DNA from 2 places in the Streptomyces sp. NPDC035033 genome. Region 2 is predicted to be linked to the other one. Evidence: riboswitches for the same ligand, from Rfam matches in the RefSeq annotation. Region 2 holds a riboswitch; the other holds the start of a gene.
What was found. Region 2 has a riboswitch for glycine ahead of gcvT (glycine cleavage system aminomethyltransferase GcvT). Riboswitches for the same ligand answer to the same signal wherever they lie in the genome.
Positions count from the first base shown of each region.

Region 1: it holds a riboswitch for glycine, as region 2 does, so the genes downstream of both, gcvP (aminomethyl-transferring glycine dehydrogenase) here and gcvT (glycine cleavage system aminomethyltransferase GcvT) in region 2, are expected to answer to the same signal.

Region 1 is NZ_JBEZUZ010000063.1:38,291-45,234, forward strand. It holds gene AB0E83_RS23900 (hypothetical protein) at 1-277, shown strand, start outside; gene AB0E83_RS23905 (DUF5999 family protein) at 608-814, shown strand; gene gcvP (aminomethyl-transferring glycine dehydrogenase) at 885-3,770, opposite strand; glycine riboswitch at 3,950-4,049, opposite strand; gene AB0E83_RS23915 (PRC-barrel domain-containing protein) at 4,163-4,534, shown strand; gene AB0E83_RS23920 (DNA polymerase IV) at 4,542-5,990, opposite strand; gene AB0E83_RS23925 (MerR family transcriptional regulator) at 6,064-6,681, opposite strand; gene AB0E83_RS23930 (bifunctional nuclease family protein) at 6,894-6,944, opposite strand, start outside.
Region 2 is NZ_JBEZUZ010000024.1:55,795-62,738, forward strand. It holds gene AB0E83_RS12995 (enhanced serine sensitivity protein SseB) at 1-565, opposite strand, end outside; gene AB0E83_RS13000 (AAA family ATPase) at 687-1,349, opposite strand; glycine riboswitch at 1,523-1,622, shown strand; gene gcvT (glycine cleavage system aminomethyltransferase GcvT) at 1,775-2,890, shown strand; gene gcvH (glycine cleavage system protein GcvH) at 2,968-3,351, shown strand; gene glyA (serine hydroxymethyltransferase) at 3,376-4,635, shown strand; gene AB0E83_RS13020 (L-serine ammonia-lyase) at 4,792-6,162, shown strand; gene AB0E83_RS13025 (hypothetical protein) at 6,230-6,469, opposite strand; gene AB0E83_RS13030 (CopD family protein) at 6,642-6,944, opposite strand, start outside.

The sequences.
Region 1 (6,944 bases), on a different contig from region 2:
CGCCACGGAACGGGCACTGGTCCAGGCCGAGGCGCTGCCGGGGACGTACGAGCCGCGGCTGCTCTCGGTCCCGGAGCTGTACATGCTGACGCTGTGGCTGCACGCCGACCCGGACGGCACGGAACCGGGCACCGAGTCCGCCGACGTCCTCGTGCCGCTCGCCCCCGCGCCGCCCGGCATCGCCGCCAACCGCCCCTATCGGGTGGCCGACCTGCTGCCCGTGCTCAGCACGCGGCTCGCGCCGCCGCCGCTGCTCGGCTCCGCGGCACCCGCCTGATCCGGCCCCCGCGCACCGCCCCGTGACCCCGCCGGGTCACGGGGCGCACTGCTGTCCGAAGGCCCGCGTCCGAACACCGGCGCCGAACACCCCTCCCGTACGGACTAGCCCGCTCGGGCCACCCCGAACCACCCGAAAAGGCGGGGGTGTTGACCTGAACCGCCCCTGCGGGTGATGCGTCTTCACAGGAGCGGACGAGCTGACGCGAAATCCCTGCGGAAGACCGTCCGTGCGGCAAGACTGGGACCGGAACCGAACCGACCGACGGGGGCGGCCATGAGCGCGAAGAGCCGCAGGACATCCACCACGACGCAGCGAAAGAACCCACCCATGTGCCAGCACCAGCCTGCCTGTCCCACCGCCGACTCCGCCGACCGTGAGGCCGCCCGCCCGGTGGCGTGCCACCCGGAGCAGGGGTGGAGCCTGCTGTGCAACGGTGTCCTGCTCTTCGAGGACACCGGCGAACTGCTGCCGGACGGGCAGATCATCGCTCCGCACCGGCCGCTGACGACGGGCGGGGTGACGACGGCGGCCTGAGCCGCCGCTCGGGCAGCGCCGAGGGCCGGCCCGGAGGAGACTCCGGACCGGCCCTCCGTCACGCCCGCCGTCAGTGGTCGTACTCGTCCAGCGGAGGGCAGGAGCAGACCAGGTTCCGGTCGCCGAAGGCGCCGTCGATGCGGCGGACCGGCGGCCAGTACTTGTCGGCCTTGGAGACGCCGGCCGGGAAGACGGCCTCGTCGCGCCCGTAGGCGTGGTCCCACTCGCCGCCGAGCGCGGCCGCGGTGTGCGGGGCGTTGCGCAGCGGGTTGTCCTCGGCGGGCCACTCGCCGGAGCCGACCTTCTCGATCTCGGCGCGGATCGCGATCATCGTGTCGCAGAAGCGGTCCAGCTCGGCCAGGTCCTCGGACTCGGTCGGCTCGATCATCAGCGTGCCGGCGACCGGGAAGGACATGGTCGGCGCGTGGAAGCCGTAGTCGATCAGGCGCTTGGCGATGTCGTCGACGGTGACGCCGGTCGCCTTGGTCAGCGGCCGCAGGTCCACGATGCACTCGTGGGCGACGAGCCCGGCCGGACCGGTGTAGAGCACCGGGTAGTGCGGCTCCAGGCGCTTGGCGATGTAGTTCGCCGCGAGGACGGCGACCTGGGTGGCGCGCTTGAGGCCCTCGCCGCCCATCAGGCGGACGTACGACCAGGAGATCGGCAGGATGCCGGCCGAGCCCCACGGGGCGGCCGAGATCGGTCCGACGCCGGTCTCCGGGCCCGCGGTGGGCTGGAGCGGGTGGTTCGGCAGGTACGGGGCGAGGTGCGCGCGGACCGCGACCGGGCCGACGCCGGGGCCGCCGCCGCCGTGCGGGATGCAGAAGGTCTTGTGCAGGTTGAGGTGCGAGACGTCGCCGCCGAAGTGGCCCGGCTTGGCGAGGCCGACCAGGGCGTTGAGGTTGGCGCCGTCGACGTACACCTGGCCGCCGGCCTCGTGGACCTCGGCGCAGATGTCGGCGACGTGCTCCTCGAAGACGCCGTGCGTCGACGGGTAGGTGATCATCAGCACGGCGAGCTCGTCGCGGTGCTGCCCGATCTTGGCGCGCAGGTCCTCGACGTCGACCTCGCCGTCCTCGGCGGTCTTCACGACGACGACCTTCATGCCGGCCATCACCGCGGAGGCGGCGTTGGTGCCGTGCGCGGAGGACGGGATGAGGCAGACGGTGCGCTGCTCGTCGCCGTTGGCGCGGTGGTAGGCGCGGACCGCGAGGAGACCGGCCAGCTCGCCCTGCGAACCGGCGTTCGGCTGGATCGAGACCTTGTCGTAGCCGGTGACCTCGGCCAGGCGCTCCTCCAGCTCGGTGATGAGCGTGACGTAGCCCTGGGCCTGCTCGATCGGCGCGAAGGGGTGGATCTGACCGAACTCGGGCCAGGTGACCGGCTCCATCTCGGTGGTCGCGTTCAGCTTCATGGTGCAGGAGCCGAGCGGGATCATGCCGCGGTCGAGCGCGTAGTCGCGGTCGGCGAGCCGGCGCAGGTAGCGCAGCATCGAGGTCTCGGAGCGGTGCGCGTGGAAGACCGGGTGGGTCAGGTACGCGTCGGAGCGCAGCACACCGGCCGGGAGGGCGTCCTCGGTGACGGCGTCCAGGGCCTCGACGTCCGCCGTGACGCCGAAGGCGCCCCAGACGGCGGCGAGCTGCTCGCGGCCGGTGGTCTCGTCGCAGGAGACCGAGACGTGGTCGGCGTCGACGCGGTACAGGTTGACGCCGGCCTCGCGGGCGGCGGCCACGACGGCGTCGGCGCGGCCCGGCACGCGGGCGGTGATCGTGTCGAAGAAGGAGCCCTGGGTGAGCTCGACGCCCCCGGCGGTCAGACCGGCGGCCAGGATCGCCGCGTACCGGTGGGTCCGCCGCGCGATCTGCTTCAGGCCCTCGGGGCCGTGGTAGACGGCGTACATGCCGGCCATGACGGCGAGGAGCACCTGGGCGGTGCAGATGTTGCTGGTGGCCTTCTCGCGGCGGATGTGCTGCTCGCGGGTCTGCAGGGCGAGGCGGTACGCCTTGTTGCCGTCGGCGTCGACGGAGACGCCGACGAGGCGGCCGGGCAGCGAGCGGGCGTGCTTGTCCTGGACGGCCATGTAGCCGGCGTGCGGGCCGCCGAAGCCCATGGGGACGCCGAAGCGCTGGGTGGTGCCGACGGCGATGTCGGCGCCGAGCGAGCCGGGCGAGGTGAGCAGGGTGAGCGCGAGCAGGTCGGCGGCGACGGTCACGATCGCGCCGAGCTCGTGGGCGGCGTCGATCAGCGGCTTGATGTCGCGGACCGCGCCGGAGGCGCCCGGGTACTGGATCAGGACGCCGAAGACGCCGCGCTCGGCGACCTCGGCCGGGATGCCCTCGGAGAGGTCGGCGACGACGACCTCGACGCCGGTCGGCTCGGCGCGGGTCTCGATGACGGCGATCGTCTGCGGCAGGGCGTCGGCGTCGACGAGGAAGACGCCGTTCTTCACCTTGCCGACGCGGCGCGAGAGCGACATGGCCTCGGCGGCGGCGGTGCCCTCGTCGAGGAGGGAGGCGCCGGAGGTCGGCAGCCCGGTGAGGTCGGCGACCATGGTCTGGAAGTTGAGCAGCGCCTCCAGGCGGCCCTGGGAGATCTCCGGCTGGTAGGGCGTGTACGCCGTGTACCAGGCCGGGTTCTCCATGACGTTGCGGAGGATGACCGGCGGGGTGAAGGTGCCGTAGTAGCCGAGGCCGATCATCGGGGCGAGGACCTGGTTGCGGCCGGCGAGGTCGCGCAGCTCGGCCAGAACCTCGGCCTCGGTGCGGGCGCCCGGCAGGGCCAGCGCCTCGGCGTTCTTGATGACGTCCGGCACCGCGGCGGCCGTCAGCTCGTCGAGCGAGCCGTAACCGACCTGGGCGAGCATCTTGGCCCGCGCCTCGGCGTCGGGTCCGATGTGCCGCTGCTCGAAGGGAATGCCCTGCTCGAGCTCGGAGAGCGGAGTGCGGTTGGCGGTCATGATGCGGGGGCCTCCTGGTCGTCACGACCTGCGAGGGGCACCACGGCGCGGGTGCCCGGACGGCCTCCCCCTCTGTCATCTCAACCTGAGAGCTTCACCGGCACGCCCGTGGGCACACCGGCTTTCACCGTCGGTGAGAGCGGATTCCGTCGGACTCCCGCCCTGCTTTCCAGAGTGACCTCGCCCGCGCGGTACCGGGTGCCTGAGAGATTCCGGGGAGGATTTGCTCCTTCGGCGCCCCCGGAAACGTTCTCCGGAGGACTCTCCCGCACGGTGTCGACAGCCACAGCCAGCCTACCAGCGCGGTTGTGCGCGTCATCGCTCAAGTGGCCGACATCCCGGATGTGCACTTTCGTAGGGGTGTAGAGCAGTTGCGACCAGTTGGAGGGACCGTGCAGACCGACATCGATCCGCGCAGCCTGATCGGCCGCAAGGCGTTCGACCGGAACGGACACAAGATCGGAACCGTGGACGAGGTGTACCTGGACGACGCGACCGGCGTGCCCGAATGGGCGGCCGTGCGCACCGGTCTGTTCGGCCGGGACGCGTTCGTCCCGCTGGAGCCGAGCGAGCTGGCCGACGACGGCCTCCACGTCCCCTTCGAACGCTCCCTCATCAAGGACGCCCCGGACTTCGGCGTGGGCCGTCACCTCTCCCCCGAACAGGAGCTCCAGCTCTACCGCCACTACCAGTTGACGCTGCCGCCCCCACCGGACCACATCCCCGACTTCGGCCGCCTCGCCGGGCAGGACGACGTCGCGTAGGACCGGCTCACTCGCCCGCGAGGACGGCGGGGGCGGAGCCCTCCGCCCCCGTCGCCCCGCCGGGCACCAGCGGCAGCGGATCCGCCGGCTCCAGCTCCGGGTCGTCCACCGCGAAGGTCCGCACCCGCCCCGGGGCGGTGCCGCCGGGCTCCTCGAAGCGGACGGTGACCCGGCCGAGCCCGCTGCCCTGCACCCAGCCGGCCCCGAGGACCGCGTGCCGCACGTCGTGCCCGGGCGCCCACCGCCGCGTCGCGGTCTCCGTGGCCGTCGCGGGCGCGGCCGCGGCCACGGCGGCCCCCGCGGTGCCCTCCGCGGCCCGCGGAGCCCCCTCGGGCGCCCCCGCCCCCGTCACGGCCTCCGCCCCCGCGGCGGCCTCGGCCTCCGCCTCCGCCTGGGCGAAGAGGTCCTCCTGGGTGTAGTCGGCCAGCCCGCTCACCCCGACCCCCAGCAGCCGCACCCCGCCCGTGGTGTCCACGAGGTCGAGCAGCCGCTCCGCGGCCTCCCGCACCACCAGCGGATCGTCCGTCGGCCCCCGCAGCGTCTCGGACCGGGTCAGCGTCGAGAAGTCGTACCGGCGCACCTTCAGCACGATCGTCCGCCCCGAGTGCCCCGCCGCCCGCAGCCGCGCCACGCACCGCTCCGCCAGCCGCTCCACCTCCAGCCGGATCCGCAGCCGGTCGTGCAGGTCGATGTCGAAGGTGTCCTCCACGGAGACCGACTTGGCGTCCCGCTCGGCCACCACCGGCCGGTCGTCGTGCCCGAGCGCCATCCGGTACAGCGAGGTCCCGTGCGCCCGCCCCAGGATCCGTACGAGCTCGTCCTCGCCGGCCTCCACCACCTCGGCGACCGTGGTGATCCCCGCCCGCCGCAGGTGGTCACCGGTCGCCGGCCCCACCCCGGGGACGATCCGCACCGACCGGGGCGCGAGCAGCGCCCGCTCGGTCCCCGGCTCGAAGAGCACGAGCCCGTCCGGCTTCGCCTCCTCCGAGGCGATCTTCGCGAGCATCTTGGACCCCGCGAGCCCCACCGAACCGGTCAGCCCGGTCGTCGCCCGGATCTCGGCCCGCAGCCGCTCCCCCACGGCCCGCGCGCTCGCGCTGTCGTCCGCCAGCCCCCCGGCCTCCAGGTCCACGAAGGCCTCGTCCAGGCTGAGCGGTTCCACCAGCGGCGACAGCCGCCCGAGAAGGCCCATCACCTGCCCGCTGATCGCCCGGTAGAAGGCGAAGCGCGGCACCAGATAGGCCGCGTGGGGCGCGAGCCGGCGCGCCTGCGCCATCGGCATCGCGGAGTGCACGCCGAAGCGCCGCGCCTCGTACGAGGCGGTGGCGACCACTCCGCGCGGCCCGAGCCCGCCCACCACCACGGGCTTTCCGCGCAGGCTCGGCTTGGACGCCTGCTCGACGGCGGCGAAGAAGGCGTCCATGTCCAGATGCAGGATCGTGGGGGCGGCTCTCACGTCTCCGATGCTGCCTCACGCCACTGACAATCGCGGGCGCGGGCGACCGGCCGCCCGCACCGGGGAGGGCCGCTCAGACGGCCCGGTCGCGCCGGCGGCGCGCCAGCTCGTCCTGCGGGTTGTGCCCGACCAGCGTCTCGCCGGTGTCGACGCGCTCGCCGTGCAGCTGCGACAGCGCCGCCTCGACGTCCCGCCAGACGACCCCCACCGCGATGCCGAAGACGCCCTGCCCGCCCTGGAGCAGCGAGACGACCTCGTCCGGCGAGGAGCACTCGTAGACGGTCGCCCCGTCGCTCATCAGCGTCATCCGCTCCAGATCCCGGAAGCCGCGGGCGCGCAGGTGCTGCACGGCGGCCCGGATGTTCTGGAGGGCGACGCCCGTGTCGAGGAACCGCTTGACGATCTTCAGGACGACGACGTCGCGGAAGCTGTACAGCCGCTGCGTCCCGGAGCCGTACGCGGGCCGCACGCTGGGCTCGACGAGCCCGGTGCGCGCCCAGTAGTCCAACTGGCGGTAGGTGATGCCGGCGGCCGCGCAGGCCGTGGGGCCGCGGTATCCGATCGCCTCGTCCGCCACCCCGGCGCCCGCCCCCGGACCGAGGTCGCCCGCACTGCCGTGAAGCGGATACGGCGCGGTCTCCCCGGACACGCGTCCGAGCGAGCTCCCTGCCGTACCGTCCGCGCTGCTCATCACGCCGACCCTCCGTCCTTGACCTGCCCACTCGAAGGTAGGCAGTCACCAGGGGTGCGTCAACGATCGCCACACTCGGCACGCCGAGTGATAATCACCCAGAGAGTGGTTTCCCGTGTCCCACTCCGGGGAAAGGCTACTCGAATGCGCCGGCAGCGCTCTCCGGTCGCCCGTTCACGCCCCCGCCGGAGCGGCGGCCGGGCCCCCGCCCGTCACTGGCTCCCGAAGTCCTCCGGCGAGATCTGATCGAGGAATTCGCGGAA
Region 2 (6,944 bases):
GCTGGACGCCGACGAAGAGGGCCGGTTCGGTGCCCTCGACGCTGGCCAGGGCGCGGCGGGCGGTGGCGACGACGCCGGTGGCCTCGAACTCGGCGGAGGCGGCGGCGAGGAAGTCGACCGGGTCGTCCTGCCAGTCGGGCTCGAAGAGCCGGACCCGGCCGCCGCTCGCGGGCCCGTCGAGGGCGGTGCGGCCGACCCGGCAGAGCTCGGCGACGGCGGGCGGGGGCAGCGGGACGCCGACGGTGCCGCCGGGGTTCACGGCGATGCCGAGCTGCGGGGGCAGTCCGCGGGCGAAGTCACGGGCGGGGGCGACGGCGAAGGACATGTGGCTGCCGACGCAGGCGAGGAACTGCTCCTGCGAGCTGTAGACGGGGACGTAGGCGGCGCCGCCGATCTCCATGGTGGCGAGGTCCAGGTCGGGGCTGTCGGGGCCGCCGCCGTTGGGCAGCGGGACCCAGACCTGGCTGCGGCCCAGCACCTCGATCAGCCGGCCTCCGGCCGCGGGCTCCCCGAGCGCGGCGACCAGCGCCTCCTCCAGCTCGTTGCCCGGCCACGTCACGTCCACGGTGGTTCCGTCCCCTTCTCGCACGGCCCTGGTCGCGGCCGCCCCGCAGCACCCTAACGCCGGCCCGGCCCGGCCGTGACCGAAAACCCCCTCCCGGACGGGCGGCGGGACCCCGGCCGTCTCAGACGGCCTCGCGGAAGCCGATGCGGCGCAGCCCGTCCGCGGCGTCCCGGTCGAGGAGGGTGGCGGAGGCGCAGCCGCGCGGCGGGCGGCCCGCCTCGACGGCGGCGACGAGCCGGCCGACGGCCCGGCGGTGCCGGGCGAAGGCGTACGCGGACACCCCGCGGCCCCGCTCGCGCTGCCCGTCCCGGGCGGTGGCCGGGTCGACGTCGAGGAGCACCAGGTGGAGGGCGCGGCCGCGCCGGGCGGCGGAGCGGGCGAGCCAGCCGCGGACCCAGGACTGGGTGCCGCAGTCGTGGACGACGATCCCGGCGCCGGAGCGCAGGGCCCGGTACAGCCCGGCGTAGTGCGCGATCCGGACCAGCGGGCGGTAGAGCGCGTACGGCAGGCGGCGGGGCATCCGGGCCTCCCAGCGCTCGCGGGCGTCCTGGGAGTCGATCCCGCGGCCCTCGGCGGCCCGCCGCAGCAGGGTGGACTTGCCGCTGCCAGGCAGGCCGGAGACGACGACCACGTCCCCGGCGGCGAAGACGAGGGCCCGCGGGCCCCGGCCGGCGCGGTCCCGCAGGTCGCGCACGGCGCGGCCGCGCCGGCGGGTCCGGGCGCGGGCCCGCTGGGCCGGTATGGCGGCGTCGCCGGCGAAGGCGCCGGTGTGCTGGATCCTCATCGCTGCTCCCCCTGTCGGGCCCCGGGAGACGTGCCGGGAGACCTCACGGAGACCCTTGCCCACGAAGTGTAAAGAATCGGTAATCCGAGACAAGCGATTTGCGGCGCCGACACCGCGTGCGATGATGTGCGCGCCAGGCGCTCGACGCGCCGCACAACCGCATACCGGCCGCTCGAATCCGCGCGGGAGAGTTCCGGACGGCCGAGGCCGTCCGGGCGCCGAAGGAGCAAGACCCTCCCTTGAATCTCTCAGGCCCCGTACCGCGTGGATGAGGCAGATCTGAAAAGCGGGACACCCGTCGTGTCCCCACCCAAGGTGCAAGCCGGGGATGCCCCCGGTGAACCTCTCAGGTTCCATGACAGATGGGGAGGAACGTCCTTGCCTGTCATGTTTTCCGCCTTCGGGACCCGGGAGCCACGTCCATCATGAGCACCACCCCCCGCCTGACCGCCCTCGATGCCCTGCATCGTTCGCTGGGCGCGACCATGACCGACTTCGCCGGCTGGGACATGCCGCTGCGGTACGCCAGCGAGCGCGACGAGCACAACGCCGTCCGCACCAGGGCCGGTCTCTTCGACCTCTCCCACATGGGCGAGATCACCGTCACCGGCCCGCAGGCCGTCGACCTGCTCGACTACGCCCTGGTCGGCAACATCTCCACGGTGGGCAACGGCCGCGCCCGCTACACGATGATCTGCCGGGAGGACGGCGGCATCCTCGACGACCTGATCGTCTACCGTCTCGGCGAGACCGAATACATGGTCGTCGCCAACGCCTCCAACGCCCAGGTCGTCCTGGACGCGCTGACCGAGCGCGCGGCCGGCTTCGACGCCGAGGTGCGCGACGACCGCGACGCGTACGCCCTGATCGCCGTGCAGGGCCCGGAGTCCCCCGGCATCCTGAAGCAGCTCACCGACGCGGACCTGGACGGCCTGAAGTACTACGCGGGCCTCCCCGGCACCGTCGCCGGCGTCCCGGCGCTGATCGCCCGGACCGGCTACACCGGCGAGGACGGCTTCGAGCTCTTCCTGAAGCCGGAGCACGCCGAGGGCGTCTGGAAGGCCCTGACCGAGGCGGGCGCGGGCGTCGGCCTGATCCCGTGCGGCCTGTCCTGCCGCGACACGCTCCGCCTGGAGGCGGGCATGCCGCTGTACGGGCACGAGCTGACCACCTCCCTCACCCCCTTCGACGCCGGTCTCGGCCGGGTCGTGAAGTTCGAGAAGCCGGGCGACTTCGTCGGCCGCAAGGCGCTGGAGGCCGCCGCCGAGCGCGCCGAGACCGCCCCGCCGCGCAAGCTGGTCGGCCTGGTCGCCGAGGGCCGCCGCGTCCCGCGCGCCGGCATGCCGGTCGTCGCCGGCGGCGAGGTCGTCGGCGAGGTCACCTCCGGCGCCCCGTCCCCGACGCTCGGCAAGCCGATCGCGATGGCGTACGTCGACGCGGCGCACGCCGCGCCCGGCACCGAGGGCGTCGGCGTGGACATCCGCGGCACCCACGAGCCGTACGAGGTCGTCGCGCTGCCGTTCTACAAGCGCCAGAAGTGACGCGTTCGTCTCGCGACACGTCTCACCCCGCAAGACCCACGTACATCCGCACTCCCCCGATCCAGGAGAATCAGGCCATGAGCAACCCCCAGCAGCTTCGCTACAGCAAGGAGCACGAGTGGCTGTCGGCCGTCGAGGACGGCGTCGCCACGGTCGGCATCACCGAGCACGCGGCCAACGCCCTCGGCGACATCGTGTTCGTCCAGCTCCCCGCGGTCGGTGACACCGTGACCGAGGGCGAGTCCTGTGGCGAGCTGGAGTCGACCAAGTCCGTCAGCGAGCTGTACGCCCCTGTGTCCGGTGAGGTCGTCGAGGCCAACCAGGACGTCGTGGACGACCCGGCGCTGGTGAACACCGCTCCGTTCGAGGGCGGCTGGCTGTTCAAGGTGCGCCTCTCCGACGAGAGCCAGGCCGAGGCCCTGCTCTCCGCCGACGAGTACACCGCCTTCACCGCAGGCTGACCGAGACCCCCTAGGGATCGCTTCATGTCGCTTCTGAACACTCCCCTCCACGAGCTGGACCCGGACGTCGCCGCCGCCGTCGACGCCGAGCTCCGCCGCCAGCAGTCCACCCTGGAAATGATCGCCTCGGAGAACTTCGCTCCGGTCGCGGTCATGGAGGCCCAGGGCTCCGTCCTCACCAACAAGTACGCCGAGGGCTACCCGGGCCGCCGCTACTACGGCGGCTGCGAGCACGTCGACGTGGCCGAGCAGATCGCGATCGACCGGATCAAGGACCTGTTCGGCGCCGAGTACGCCAACGTGCAGCCGCACTCCGGCGCCTCCGCCAACCAGGCCGCGCTCTTCGCGATCGCCCAGCCGGGCGACACGATCCTGGGTCTCGACCTGGCGCACGGCGGCCACCTCACCCACGGCATGCGCCTGAACTTCTCGGGCAAGCAGTTCAACGTGGTCGCGTACCACGTGGACGAGGCCGGCCTGGTCGACATGGCCGAGGTCGAGCGCCTCGCCAAGGAGCACCGCCCGAAGGTGATCATCGCCGGCTGGTCGGCGTACCCGCGTCAGCTGGACTTCGCGGAGTTCCGCCGGATCGCCGACGAGGTCGAGGCGTACCTGTGGGTCGACATGGCCCACTTCGCGGGCCTGGTCGCGGCCGGTCTGCACCCGAACCCGGTCGAGTACGCCGACGTGGTGACCTCCACCACGCACAAGACGCTCGGCGGCCCGCGCGGCGGCATCATCCTGGCGAAGAAGGAGTTCGCGAAGAAGCTGAACTCCTCGGTCTTCCCCGGTTTCCAGGGCGGCCCGCTGGAGCACGTGATCGCGGCCAAGGCCGTCTCCTTCAAGGTCGCGGCCTCGGAGGAGTTCAAGGAGCGCCAGCAGCGCACCCTGGAGGGCGCCCGGATCATCGCCGAGCGCCTGGTCCAGGACGACGTCCGGGAGCACGGCGTCTCCGTGCTCTCCGGCGGCACCGACGTCCACCTGCTCCTGGTCGACCTGCGCGACAGCGAGCTGGACGGCCAGCAGGCCGAGGACCGTCTCCACGAGGTCGGCATCACGGTCAACCGGAACGCCGTCCCGAACGACCCGCGCCCGCCGATGGTCACCTCCGGCCTGCGCATCGGCACGCCGGCCCTCGCCACCCGCGGCTTCACGGCCGAGGACTTCCGCGAGGTCGCCGACGTCATCGCCGAGACGCTGAAGCCGGGCTTCGACGCCACGGCGCTGAAGGCCCGGGTCACCGCCCTGGCCGACAAGCACCCGCTGTACCCCGGCCTGAAGTAATTTCGTACGCTTTTGTTCGTACGAAGCTTCCGGGGCACCGCGCACACTGGACAGTGGGCGCGGTGCCCCGCCGCTTTGTCCCCTCCCCCCGCTCTCCCTGCTTGTTTCTGCACCACCCCGGCAGACAACGGCGTCTAGCCCCACAAGGAGTCCCCCGTGGCCATCTCGGTCTTCGACCTGTTCTCGATCGGCATCGGCCCGTCCAGCTCCCACACGGTGGGCCCGATGCGCGCGGCCCGGATGTTCGCCCGCCGGCTGCGGAACGAGGAGCTGCTCGACCGGGTCGCCTCGGTCCGGGCGGAGCTGTACGGCTCGCTGGGCGCGACCGGCCACGGCCACGGCACCCCGAAGGCGGTCCTGCTGGGCCTGGAGGGGAAGTCGCCGCGCACGGTGGACGTGGAGACGGCGGACGACGAGGTCGAGCGGATCAAGGCGAGCGGCCGGATCAGCCTGCTCGGGACGCACGAGATCCCCTTCTCCTTCGACGACGACCTGATCCTGCACCGCCGCAAGGCGCTGCCGTACCACGCCAACGGCATGACGGTCTTCGCGTACGACGCCGAGGGCGGCCTCGTCCTGGAGAAGACGTACTACTCCGTCGGCGGCGGCTTCGTCGTCGACGAGGACGCCGTGGAGGGCCAGAACCCGATCGTCCCGGACGACACCGTCCTGAAGTACCCCTTCCGCACCGGTGACGAGCTGCTCCGCCTCACCAAGGAGACCGGCCTGTCGATCTCCTCGCTGATGCTGGAGAACGAGAAGGCGTGGCGCACCGAGGAGGAGATCCGCGCCGGGCTCCTGGAGATCTGGCGGGTCATGCAGGCCTGCGTCGCGCGCGGCATGTCCCGCGAGGGCATCCTCCCCGGCGGCCTGAAGGTCCGCCGCCGTGCCGCGACCTCGGCCCGCAAGCTGCGCTCCGAGGGCGACCCGGCCGCGCACGCGATGGAGTGGATCACCCTCTACGCGATGGCCGTGAACGAGGAGAACGCGGCCGGCGGCCGGGTGGTCACCGCCCCGACGAACGGCGCCGCCGGCATCATCCCCGCGGTCCTGCACTACTACATGAACTTCGTCCCGGGGGCCGACGAGGACGGCATCGTCCGCTTCCTCCTCGCGGCGGGCGCGATCGGCATGCTCTTCAAGGAGAACGCCTCGATCTCCGGCGCCGAGGTCGGCTGCCAGGGCGAGGTCGGCTCGGCCTGCTCGATGGCGGCGGGCGCCCTCGCCGAGGTCCTGGGCGGCTCCCCCGAGCAGGTGGAGAACGCGGCCGAGATCGGCATGGAGCACAACCTGGGCCTGACCTGCGACCCGGTCGGCGGCCTGGTCCAGATCCCCTGCATCGAGCGCAACGGCATGGCGGCGGTCAAGGCCGTCACGGCGGCGAAGATGTCGATGCGCGGCGACGGCAGCCACCTGGTCTCCCTCGACAAGGTCATCAAGACCATGAAGGAGACCGGCGCGGACATGAGCGTCAAGTACAAGGAGACCGCGCGCGGCGGTCTCGCGGTGAACATCATCGAGTGCTGAGCACGCGCGCGCGTACGTGACGAACGGCCGGTCCCGCCCCCACGGGACCGGCCGTCGCGCGTTCGGGTCAGTAGCGGACCCAGAGGACGTAGACGTCCGGGCGGCTGGGGTGGAAGGGCTCGCAGAAGAAGATCTGGCCCCACATCCAGGCGCCGGCCTGCCCGGCGGCCTGGCACTCGGCGTACGAGGAGTGGTGGCTGCGCGGGTAGAAGCCGGGGCCGGCGGCCTCGGCGGTGGCGGCGGTGCCGAGGGCGAGGGCTCCGGCGGTGGCCGCGGTGGCGAGGGCGGCTGCGACGCGTCGGTACATGGCATGTCCTCCTGAAATGAACGATGCGATGCGGTGCGGGACGGTGTCGTGCGGTTCGTGCCGGCTGCGCAGCCGGGACGAAACGTATCGGCGGGGCCCCTCGCCGACAATAGGTCTAGGCCAATCCCTGTGGGGATGTCCGGATCCCCCGGACATGGCCGGTTTCGATCGGTCAGTAGCGGACCCAGTGCGGGTCCGGGACCACGGTGAGGAGGGCGGAGAGGGCGACGATCACGGCGAGGACGGCGAGTTCCACGCGGGCCGGGGGCTCGGCGTCGGCGCCGGACATCAGCCGGGAGCGGGCCGCGAGGGCCAGCAGGCTGGCCCCGCCGAAGAGGACGAGCTTCACCAGCAGGACCCTGCCGTACGCGGTGGCGAGCACGGCCTCCAGGGGGAGCCGGCGGAGCGTGGAGGCGGTCCCGGTGGCGGCGAGGGCCGCGTAGACGCAGGCGGCCATCCGGGCGTACCGGAGCAG